Regions from separate parts of the Microbacterium sp. NPDC055312 genome, predicted to be linked through region 1. Evidence: predicted binding sites of a transcription regulator. Region 1 holds the regulator's gene; each other region holds the start of a gene.

The links. The regulator LexA, encoded in region 1, represses DNA repair genes until DNA is damaged. The targets are predictions, from matches to a motif close to TCGAACANNTGTTCGA.
Region 2: the regulator LexA is predicted to act here: its motif matches at 2,159-2,174, upstream of ACWIDW_RS09755 (DUF222 domain-containing protein).
Region 3: the regulator LexA is predicted to act here: its motif matches at 1,393-1,408, upstream of ACWIDW_RS12440 (DUF222 domain-containing protein).

What each region holds. Positions count from the first base shown of each region.
Region 1 covers NZ_JBSHMU010000004.1:148,829-152,448, forward strand. Annotated here, with positions in the region: gene metE (5-methyltetrahydropteroyltriglutamate--homocysteine S-methyltransferase) at 1-1,525, shown strand, start outside; gene lexA (transcriptional repressor LexA) at 1,599-2,285, opposite strand; gene ACWIDW_RS11915 (LysM peptidoglycan-binding domain-containing protein) at 2,591-2,968, shown strand; gene ACWIDW_RS11920 (histidinol-phosphate transaminase) at 3,014-3,620, shown strand, end outside.
Region 2 covers NZ_JBSHMU010000003.1:245,411-249,030, reverse strand. Annotated here, with positions in the region: gene ACWIDW_RS09765 (endonuclease/exonuclease/phosphatase family protein) at 497-1,165, opposite strand; gene truA (tRNA pseudouridine(38-40) synthase TruA) at 1,229-2,077, opposite strand; gene ACWIDW_RS09755 (DUF222 domain-containing protein) at 2,250-3,620, shown strand, end outside.
Region 3 covers NZ_JBSHMU010000005.1:81,564-85,183, forward strand. Annotated here, with positions in the region: gene ACWIDW_RS12440 (DUF222 domain-containing protein) at 42-1,385, opposite strand; gene ACWIDW_RS12445 (hypothetical protein) at 1,501-2,805, opposite strand; gene ACWIDW_RS12450 (aldo/keto reductase) at 3,058-3,620, opposite strand, start outside.

The sequences.
Region 1 (3,620 bases):
GACGCTCGACGTGCTGGCCGCCGCCCCCGTCGAGGCGATCGGCATCGACCTCGTCCGCGGCGAGGTGCCCGCCGCGCTGCCCGCGCTCGACGGGAAGACCCTCGTCGGTGGCGTGGTCGACGGACACAACATCTGGCGCGGCGACCTCGACGCGGCCTTCGCGAAGCTCGAGTCGCTGCGCGCTCTCGGCGCGGCCGCGGTGTCGGCATCCACCTCCACCTCGCTGCTGCACGTGCCGCACGACGTCGACGACGAGACGGCCCTCGATCCGCGTCTGGTCTCGTGGCTCGCCTTCGCCGACCAGAAGGTCGGCCAGGTCGTCACCCTCGCGCAGGGTCTGGGCCAGGGCCGGGATGCCATCGCCGACGCTCTCGACGCGGCATCCGCCGCCCTCGCCGACAGGCACGACGCGCCCGGCGTGCGCGACGGTGCCGTGCGCGCCCGCGAGGTCGCCGAGGCGGAGTACTCACGCGTGTCGTACGCCGAGCGCGAGAGCGCGCAGCAGGCGCTGAACCTGCCCGCGCTGCCCCTGACGACGATCGGCTCGTTCCCGCAGACCGGCGACATCCGCCGGGCCCGCGCCCAGTTCCTGCGCGGCGAGCTGCCCGCTGACGACTACGACGACTTCCTGCGTCGCGAGATCGACCAGGTCGTCGCCCTGCAGGAGGAGCTCGGCCTCGACGTGCTCGTGCACGGTGAGCCCGAGCGCAACGACATGGTGCAGTACTTCGCCGAGCACCTCGACGGATTCGCCGTCACCCAGCACGGCTGGGTGCAGTCCTACGGCTCGCGCGCCACCCGGCCCTCGATCCTCTGGGGAGACGTGTCGCGCCCCGCGCCGATCACCGTCTCGTGGGCCGCGTACGCCCAGTCGCTCAGCGCGAAGCCGGTCAAGGGCATGCTCACCGGCCCCGTGACGATCCTCGCGTGGTCGTTCGTGCGCGACGACCAGCCGCTCGCTGAGACCGCCGACCAGGTCGCCCTCGCGCTGCGCGAGGAGATCACCGACCTCGAGGCGGCGGGCATCGCGATCATCCAGGTCGACGAGCCGGCGCTGCGCGAGCTGCTGCCGCTGAAGGCTGCGGATCAGGCCGACTACCTCGACTGGTCGGTGCGCTCGTTCCGCCTCGCGACCGGCGGTGCCGCTGCGGCCACGCAGATCCACACGCACCTCTGCTACTCGGAGTTCGGCGTGGTGATCGATGCGATCCGCGCCCTCGACGCCGATGTGACCTCGATCGAGGCCGCGCGCAGCCGGATGGCGGTCGTCGCCGACATCGCGCGCTTCGGCTTCGATCACGGGGTCGGCCCCGGCGTGTACGACATCCACTCACCGCGGGTGCCCAGCGTCGAGGAGATCGAGGCGCTGCTGCGTCGCGCCGTCGACGAGCTGCCGCTGCGGCAGCTGTGGGTGAACCCCGACTGCGGTCTGAAGACCCGCGCCTACGAGGAGACCGTCGAGTCGCTGCGCAACATCGTCGAGGCCACCCGTCGCGTCCGTGAGGACGTCGCGGTCACCGTCTGAGGCACCACCAGCACGAAGAGAGGCGCCCCTTCCCGACCGGGAAGGGGCGCCTCTCCTGGTCGCGGCGGCGCGATCAGACCGAGCGGAGCACCGCGACGACCTTGCCGAGCACGACCGCCTCGTCGCCGAGGATGGGCTCGAACGCCGAGTTGCGGGGCAGCAGCCAGGTGTGCCCGTCGCGCCGGCGGAAGGTCTTCACCGTCGCCTCGCCGTCGATCATGGCGGCGACGATCTCGCCGTTCTCGGCATCGTTCTGCGTGCGCACGACGACCCAGTCGCCGTCGCAGATCGCCGCGTCGATCATCGACTCACCGTTGACCTTCAGCATGAACAGATCGCCCTTGCCGACCAGCTGCCTCGGCAGCGGGAAGATCTCCTCCACCTGCTGGTCGGCCGTGATCGGCACTCCCGCGGCGATCTGCCCGACGAGGGGCACCAGCGCGGCGTCCCCCACGGACGGGGCGGTGTCCGCCGGGTTCTCGGTGCCGCTGCCGGGAAGGTCGATCAGCACCTCCATCGCGCGGGTCTTGCCCGGGTCGCGGCGCAGGTAGCCGCTCAGCTCGAGCTGCCCGAGCTGGTGAGTGACGCTCGAGAGCGACTTCAGCCCCACCGCGTCGCCGATCTCACGCATGCTCGGCGGGTAGCCGTGCCGGGCGATCGAGGTCTGGATGACCTCGAGGATCGCCATCTGCTTGGGGCTCAGGCTCTTGCGGCGCCGCGTGCGGGGAGCCTCGGCTGCGGTCTCGGGGGTGTCGCTCATGGCTGCTCCTTCATGCCCTCACACGGTGCGGATCCGCGTCGTCGCGGGGATCCGGTTCGAATGTCGGTGGCCCATGGTGGGCTGACTTCATCGAAACCGTATCCGAGTTCGCTCGGAAAACGGAAGATCTGTTCGAGCGTGTCGCAGAAGTGGTGGCACGGTATTCGAAGAATTCTTGACAGATGTTCGATATCGAAGATAGGTTCGGAACGTAGCTTCGCATCCGGCATCCCCGGCCGGATGCCGGATGCGAAAGCTGCACCACTTCCGCCCGATGGGCGGGGGAGAGCGAAGAGGAGCATCACATGAGCACCACCAGCATCCAGGCCCCCGAGACCTCTACGGTCACGGCCGCTGCAGGGCGTTCTGTCTCGACCCGGCTGCGCCTCACCGCGCGCGGTCGCCGTCTGCTCGCCGCCCTCGCAGCCGCACCGGTCATCGCCGGCATCGCCGTCTCTCTGCTGGCCGGGGGCTCGGCGGTCGCTTCCGGTGAGAGCGAGCCGGTCGCCTTCGAGACCGTGACGGTGCTGCCCGGTGACACGCTCTGGTCGATCGCCGCCGAGGCCGCGCCCACCTCCGATCCGCGCGACGTCATCGACGACATCAAGCGTCTCAACGACCTCACCACCGGCATGATCCAGGTGGGCACCTCGATCGCGATCCCGACGGCCTATTCCGGGTGAGTGCGCGCCGTCATGCGCGGCGGCGCGCGCGATGCGCCGCCTACGATGGAGCATGTGACATCCCTCGATGAGCTGCCCCTCCGCGCCGACCTGCGCGGGCTCACGCCGTACGGTGCCCCGCAGGCGCCGCTTCCGGTCGCTCTGAACGTCAACGAGAACACGCATCCGGTTCCCGACGAGGTCGCCAGTGACATCCTCGACGACATCGCCCTCGCGCTGCGAGACGTCAACCGCTACCCCGATCGCGAGTTCACGCCGCTGCGAGAGGCGTTCGCCGCGTATCTCGGTCACGGACTGACAGCCGAGCAGATCTGGGCGGGAAACGGCTCGAACGAGGTGCTGCAGCACATCATGCAGGCATTCGCCGGCCCCGGCCGGACGGCGTTCGGGTTCGCGCCCACCTACTCGATGTACCCGCTGATCACGCAGGGCACGGGCGCGCAGTGGATCGCGGGCACCCGGCACGACGACTTCACGCTCGACCCCGATGACGCCGCGCGGCAGGTCGCCGGGGCCGACCCCGACGTCGTCATCCTCTGCACCCCGAACAACCCCACCGGCACGCCGCTGGGACTCGACGTCATCGAGTCCGTGTACGAGGCGGCGCGCGGCATCGTGATCGTCGATGAGGCCTATCAGGAGTTCGCTCCGC
Region 2 (3,620 bases), on a different contig from region 1:
GGGGCTGGCGCCCTGACCTCTGAGCGCACTACACCCTCGCGCGTGGGCCCACATGGCGGCATCCCTCGCCCGCAGGCGACCACATGGGACCACCCGACGACGCGGTGTCACCTCACAGGGCCGCGACACCCCGCGGGTGGGCCCGAGTGGCGGCATCCCTCGCCCGCAGGCGACCACATGGGCCCACCCGGCCAAGTGAGGTCGACATCATGGAGCCGACACCCTCGCGGGTGGGCCCAAGTGGCGGCATCCCGCGTCCGCAGGCGACCACATGGGACCACCCGGCCAAGTGAGGCCGACGTCACAGCCGGACGCCCCTCTCGAGTGGGCCCGCATGGCGGCATCCCCCGCGCCGAAGCGACCATATGGGACCACCCGACCACGCAGCGCCACCTCACAGAGCCACGACCCCTCGCAGGTGGGCCCACATGGCGGCATCCCCCGCGCCGAAGCGGCCATATGGGACCACCCGACCACACGCGGGGCCGAGCCCGGACTACGCCGCCTCGGCCGTCACGAGGATGGGACGGTGATCGCTCGTGGCCTGCGGCAGGGTCGTGATCTTCGAGATGTCGAAGCCGACTGACGTCGCGAAGTCGTAGTGCCCGCGGAACACGCGGTAGCGCGTATACGTGCGGTCGTCGCTGAGGGTCAGGGTGTACCCGTGCTCGCGCACGGTCTGGCCGAGGCTCTCCTTGAACACGGGGTAGTTGTAGTCGCCGACCATGAGCAGCGGCAGCCCGGGTCCGAGCTCCTGCAGGGCGTCGAGTCCCGCCCTGATCTGGTTCCGCCGCAGCGAGTTGAGCGCGGTGAGCGGCGCTGCGTGGAACGAGGCGACGATCAGCCCCCGCCCGGTGTCGATGTCACGCAGCCGCGCGCCGAGCACGCGCTCGTTCGCCGGCTTCAGCACACGGTCGTGAAGCGATTTCTTCAGCCCGATCGTGCGCACCTGCTCGACCTGGAACAGGTTGCGCCGCAGGTACATCGCGAGCCCCAGACGATTGCCACTGGTGGTGTGCACGAGCGACAGTCCGCCGATGGCATCCCGGAGGGCGGTGGTGTCGCACTCCTGCAGACAGAGGATGTCGGGATCGTGCTGGGCGACGAGCGCCGTCAACTCGGCTGCGGCGCGATGCTTGCGCAGGTTGTACGAGATCACCCTCATGCCGGCCACGTTACCGCCGCGATCTGACCGCGCGACGGGGTTGCGCTCGAGGCGCCCGCCGGACTAATCGTCGTCGCGGTCGCGTCGGGCGCGAGTCTGCTCGGCGCGGGATGCCAGCAGCTCGTCGGCCGGATACCCGACCTCGACGAGAGTGAGCCCCCTCGCCGGCAGCACCTTGAATGCGCTCGTGCGAGTGAGCTCATCACGCAGTCGCGCGACGTCGTCGACCTCGAGCCTGCCCTCCCCGACGGCCGCGCACGCCCCGACGAGTGCGCGCACCATGCTGTGGCAGAACGCGTCGGCCTTCACCTCCGCGACGAGCACGCCGTCGCGATCGCGCGTCCAGCGGTAGTCGAGCAGGGTGCGGATGGTGGTCGCCTCCTCGCGCGGCTTGCAGTACGCCGCGAAGTCGTGCAGACCGATGAGGGTGTGCGCTGCGGCATCCATCCGCTCGACGTCGAGAGCGGCGCGGATCGTCGTCGTGTCGTTGCGGCGCATCGGGTCGTAGCCCACCGTCGCGTCGGCGAGCCGGTAGCCGTACCGCCGCCACACCGCCGAGAAGCGCGCGTCGAAACCGTCCGGCGCGAGGCTGGTGCGGGTGACGGTCACGTCGGGATAGCTGCCGAGCACGCCCCGGATGCGACGGGCGAGCGACCCCGCAGGATCAGTCGCCGCATGGCCGTGGCGCGTCTGCAGCCGAGCCCGCTGGGCGTCATCAAGGTCGACGTGCGCGACCTGATCGGAGGCGTGCACCCCGGCATCGGTCCGACCGGCGACGACCAGCTGCGCCTCGGAGCCGAGGATGCGCGCGAGCGCCGCCTCGATCGTGCCCTGCACCGTGCGCAGGCCCGGCTGCTTCGCCCAGCCGCGGAAGTGGGTGCCGTCGTAGGCGATGTCGAGACGGATGCGCACGTGTTCAGCCTAGACGCGAGCGCCGGCCGCGGATGTCGGCGGTTGATGGCCCAGGATGCCTGACCGACGCATTCCATCAAGTCGCATATAGTTTCGAGTTCTGTGGAGAACTGCTACGGTTGTCTTCGTAGTTTTGCTTGACTTGTGACTGGCCGGCGTTTAGGCTTTTCACATGTCAGCATCCGCTCTGCACCCGTTGCGAGAAGCCGTCACGGCTCTCGCCGGGGTGTGGGCGGATGCCTCGACCGCGGCCGACCTCGACCGGTCGGACCTCGTGTCGCTGACCCGCGCCATCGGTTCCGCGCGGCGGGCGCTGGATGCCCTGCAGGCCGACGTCGCCGCGGCCATCGCGCGCGAATCCCGACCGGAACTGGGTGCCGAGTCGCTGGCGAAGCAGCAAGGATTCCGCAGCACCGCCCAGCTCATCGCGACCACCACCGGCACGAGCGCGGGAGACGCGGCGCGGCTGGTGAAAGTCGGCGAGGCGATCGCACCCCGGCAGAATCTGCTCGGCGAGCCCGCGCCGGCGAAGTACCCGGCCGTGCAGACCGCGGTGACCTCCGTCCAGTTGGGTGGTGCCGGGGCGGCGGTGATCGTGGAGTTCCTCGACCGGGCGCGGATCGGGGCCGACAAAGACCTTGTGGCGGATGTCGAGCAGCAGCTGGTGGAGCGAGCCGTCGGACTGTCGCTGGATGACGTGCGCCGCCTCGTCAAGCGCGCCGAAGCGGTGCTCGAAGCCGACAAGCTCGAAGCGCGAGAAGAAGAGCGCCGCATGGCGCGGGCGCTGAGCATGTTCGAACGCGACGGCATGCTGCACCTCAACCTCGTCACCCCGGTCGAAGAAGGCGCACCGATCAAAGCGGCGATCGACGGGTACGTGTCGGCACAGTTCCAGGCCCGCAAAGACATGGCCGACACGGGCATCGCGGACGCGGGCGTCCTTGGTGCGAGTGGGGCGGATGCCGATCAGCGCACCGTCACCATGATGCGCGCCGACGCCCTCGCCCTGTTCTGCGCCCACATGCTCGACTGCGACAGCCGGATGCCCGTCAGCGGTGCCACCGTCATCGTCCGCATCAACGCATCGGATCTCGAAGCGGGCACGGGCGCGGGAAGCATCGACGGGATCGACCAGCCTATCTCCGTCACCGCGATCCGGCGGATGGCCGCCAGCGGCGGCGTCATCCCCTGCGTGCTCGACAGCGCCGGGGACATCCTCGACTGGGGGCGCGAGAAGCGCCTGTTCACCCGACAGCAGAAACTCGCCCTCGTCGACCGAGACGGCGGATGCGCGATGTGCGGACTCCCACCGAACATGACCGAAGTGCACCACATCGACTGGTGGAATCGAGACACCGGGCCGACGGACCTCGCCAACGGGATCCTGCTCTGCTCGACCTGTCACCATCGCATCCACGACAACGGGTGGGAGATCCGGATCGAGAACACCGATGCGCGCTCGGGCATCAGGGGACGAGTGTGGTTCATCCCACCACCACACATCGATCGCACCCGCGCACCCCGCCTCGGCGGCAGAGCCCGC
Region 3 (3,620 bases), on a different contig from region 1:
GGATGCACCGTGACCGCGCGGACGATCACCGGCGCGCAGGGTCAGGCTGCGATGTCGAATCGTGCTCGGCCACCCCGGCGCGGCGCGCGGGCAGGGTCGACGTGTGGTGGTGGCACGAACCAGACAGTGTTGCCTTGTCCGGGTGGGTCGACGCGGATGTCCCACCCGTTGTCATGTATCCGGTGGTGACAGGTCTCGCAGAGCAGGACCCCGTTCGCGAGATCAGTGGGCCCGGCGTCGCGTTGCCACCATCGGATGTGATGCGCCTTGGCCATGCCGGGCGGCAGTCCGCACATGGCGCATCCGCCATCGCGTTCGGCGAGAGCGTGTCGCTGCGCCGGGGTGAACAATCGTCGCCGGCGCCCCCAGTCGAGCACTTCACTATCGCCGCCGAGCACACACGGGATGATCCCGCCGTCGGCAGCCATCCGGCGAGCCGCGCTGATGCTGATCGGCTGATCGATCCCGTCGATCGTCGCCGAACCGGTGCCCGCCTGAAGATCCTGCAAAGTCATCCGCACCACCACCGTCGCTCCTGCGAGCGCGGGCGTCTGCGTCGTGCAGCCGAGCATGTGCGATCCGAACAGGCTCAGGGCGTCGGCCTGCATCATCGGGACGGTACGGCGATCGGCATCCGGCGCATCGGGATCCGGTGCGTCCTGTCGGGCCGCGAATGCGACGGTGACGTATCCGCGGATCGCGGTGATCACCGGGGCGGCACTTTCGGGATCGAGCAGCGCGTTCAGATGAACCATCCCGTCACGCTCGAACATCGTCAGTGAGCGCTTGGCACGCTGCTCTTCGGCGCGCGGCTCCACTCCATCCGGATCCAGCCACGCCTCGGCGCGGACGATCAGCTTGCGCACGTCGTCCAGAGACAGCCCGACGGCGGCCTCGGTGAGGATCCGCTCGCCCTCGCTCGTCCGCTCAGGCCCTGCAGCGATACGGCACCGATCGAGCAGGCTGATGATGAGCCCGGCCACCTGCGAACTGACTGCACCGTCAGACAGGGCTTCCCGCACCAGCGGATACCGCGCGGGAAGCCGATCACCGAGCAGATCCGCCCGCGGAGCCGTCGCCTCCCCAACCTTGATGAGTCGAATCGCATCCCCCGTCGAGACGCCCGTAGTCGCGGCGATGAGTTTCGCCGGCGTGCGATACCCCTGCTGCTTGGCCAGGCTGTCCGCTCCGAGCTCAGGACGCGACTCGCGAGAGATCCCCGCGGCGACGTCGGCGTGCACGGCATCCAATCGACGCTTCACCATCCCGATAGCGCTGTCGATCGCGATCAACTGCTCACGGGTCAGGTCCGCTGCGTCTTCCGCATCGCCCCACGATCGATCGAGCGACGACATCGCTTCGATCAATCGCGTGAGCTTCGACATGCATTAATAGTACGTGTGTTCGATACACGTGTCAACGCTATCTCGAAATTTTGTTCGATGATGTTTGGGCCACTCGCCCCGGGCGCGGCGCTCCGCAGCTCTCCGCACCCAACGCTCAGCCGCGCTGCAATGCGGCGCGCGCCACCGCCCGAATGTGCGGTGTGACCAGGCCGAAGGCACCGGGAGCCGACAGTGCGAGCAGTCCGTCGGTGAGCTCGCGAAGCACCCGATCTGCTTCGCCCCGATCGAACCCCGCGCGGGAACGGACGGTGTCGTACCAGTCGCCGTACTCGTCGTACCTTCTCGTGTCACGCGCCGCGTGCGCCTTCTCGAGGTAGCCGGCCAGCTGGTCGTACGACGTGGCGGATCCATCGGCGAGTGCGAGCAGAGCCGCGGCGCGAGAGAAGCGGCACGTGTCGAACGAGCCCCAGTACCCTCGCGTCCCGCCCGCGATCGCGCTGACGACCCGCGGGAAGGCCCTGACCGGATCAGCCATCAGCTGTTTCCCGATTGCGTTGACTACGACGCGTCCCTTCAGCCGCCGGATGAGCCCCGCACGCCGCGCGAACGAGCTGAGCAGATCCGCCGCATCATCGGCATCCCACTCGACGCCGGAGACGCCCCTGTCGACGACGCTGGTCGGCAGCCACCCGCTGGTGGCGTCCTGGTCGGTGCCGTCGGGCCCGACCGCGTCGATCAGGGCCCGCAGCGCGTGGGTCGCCTGGCGCACCGTGTCGATGCCCAGCCGGTTGGCGTCGAGCAGTTCGGTGGCGTTCAGATGAGCCCGAAGAGCGAGCCGCCGCACCGGCGTCAGCGGTGCGAGCAGATCAGCGATCAGCGAGCCCGCGGAGGTGTCGTCGGGAATGGCGCGCAGGGACTCCGAGCGGACGAACGGCACGACGATGCCGAAGCGACGGACGAGTTCGCGGTTGGCTTGATCCAGATCCAGCGGCTGCGCGCTCGTCTGCCAGTCCTTCGAGGGCCGCAGCGAACTGTCGGCGCCGGCAGCCACGATCGACACACTCGCGTCTCCCGCCTGCCGACCGGACGCGCGCTCAACGGTGATGTCGAGTTCGAACGGAAACGACGGCACCCGCACCGCCGCCTCGGCGAGTGGGGCTGGATCATCGCCGAAGAAGTGATCACCCGCGTAGCGCACGGCACGGGCCGCGAACGGCGCGGACCACTCGTCTCGAACCACCCAGCTCTCGCCGCAGTAGACGTGCGGATGGCGATACCTGAGTGCGGCGACCTCCTCGTCGCACGCTTCGATACCGATGCTGAGCAGGTAGGCCTCCCACAGCCATGTCTCGGGCGAGTGCTTCGGAAGCTCGATCGTCCTGTCCCACTCCGGGCGACCCGGCACCGACACCTCGATGCGCACGGGCGACGGAACGACCAGGTGCTCGCGATAGTTCATGCAGGCGACGATAGGCATCCGCTCCGACGCCCAGCGCCCTCTGCCCCGGCACCTGTGGAACACCTCTCAGCATCGGCCATTGTGCAGAAAGAGTGGCTTCGACGCGAAAGCCGTCAGCGCGCCTGATTCGACCCGCTCGGGTGCGCGGGTTCGGCCGGTATCGACCGCGCCGAACGAGCGCACCTCGGAACAGAGCTGACGACGGATCGGGGGCGGCACCGACCAGTGCCGCCCCCGATCGTACTGCCCGAATCAGGCGATGAAGTCGGCCGTAAGGGGCACGTCGTGGCCGTAGGGCGGGTCGATCTCGTGCTTGTCGACGCCCAGGTCGCGAGCGAGTGCACGTACCTCTTCGCCACGTGTCTGCGCCAGCTCGAGACCGCGCAGGTTGGAGTCGATCTGCTCGGGTCGCGTGGCGCCGAAGAGCAGTGAGCAGACGTTTTGGCTGCTGACGGCGAACGCGATGCTGAACTCTGCTGCAGTGACGCCGAGCGAGGCGGCCGCCTCTTCGATTGCAGGTACGCGAGCCTTGATGTCCTCCCGGATGCCACCGATGTCGAGTCCGATGTGGCGTGACGGCGACAGGTTGCCGGTCAGGATGCCGCCTTCGAGCGAATCGGATGCGTGCACCGAGATCCCCGTGTCAGCCAGCACCGACTGGTAGTCGGCGCCGTCGACGACGTTCTGTCGCACGACCGAGTACTTGAGCTGCACCATCTCGGGTGTGGGAAGCCCCTCCGCAACGCAGTAGTCGTGGGCCTGACGGATCAGCTCGGGGCGCCAATTCAGGCCGCCCCAGACGCGCGCGCGTCCCG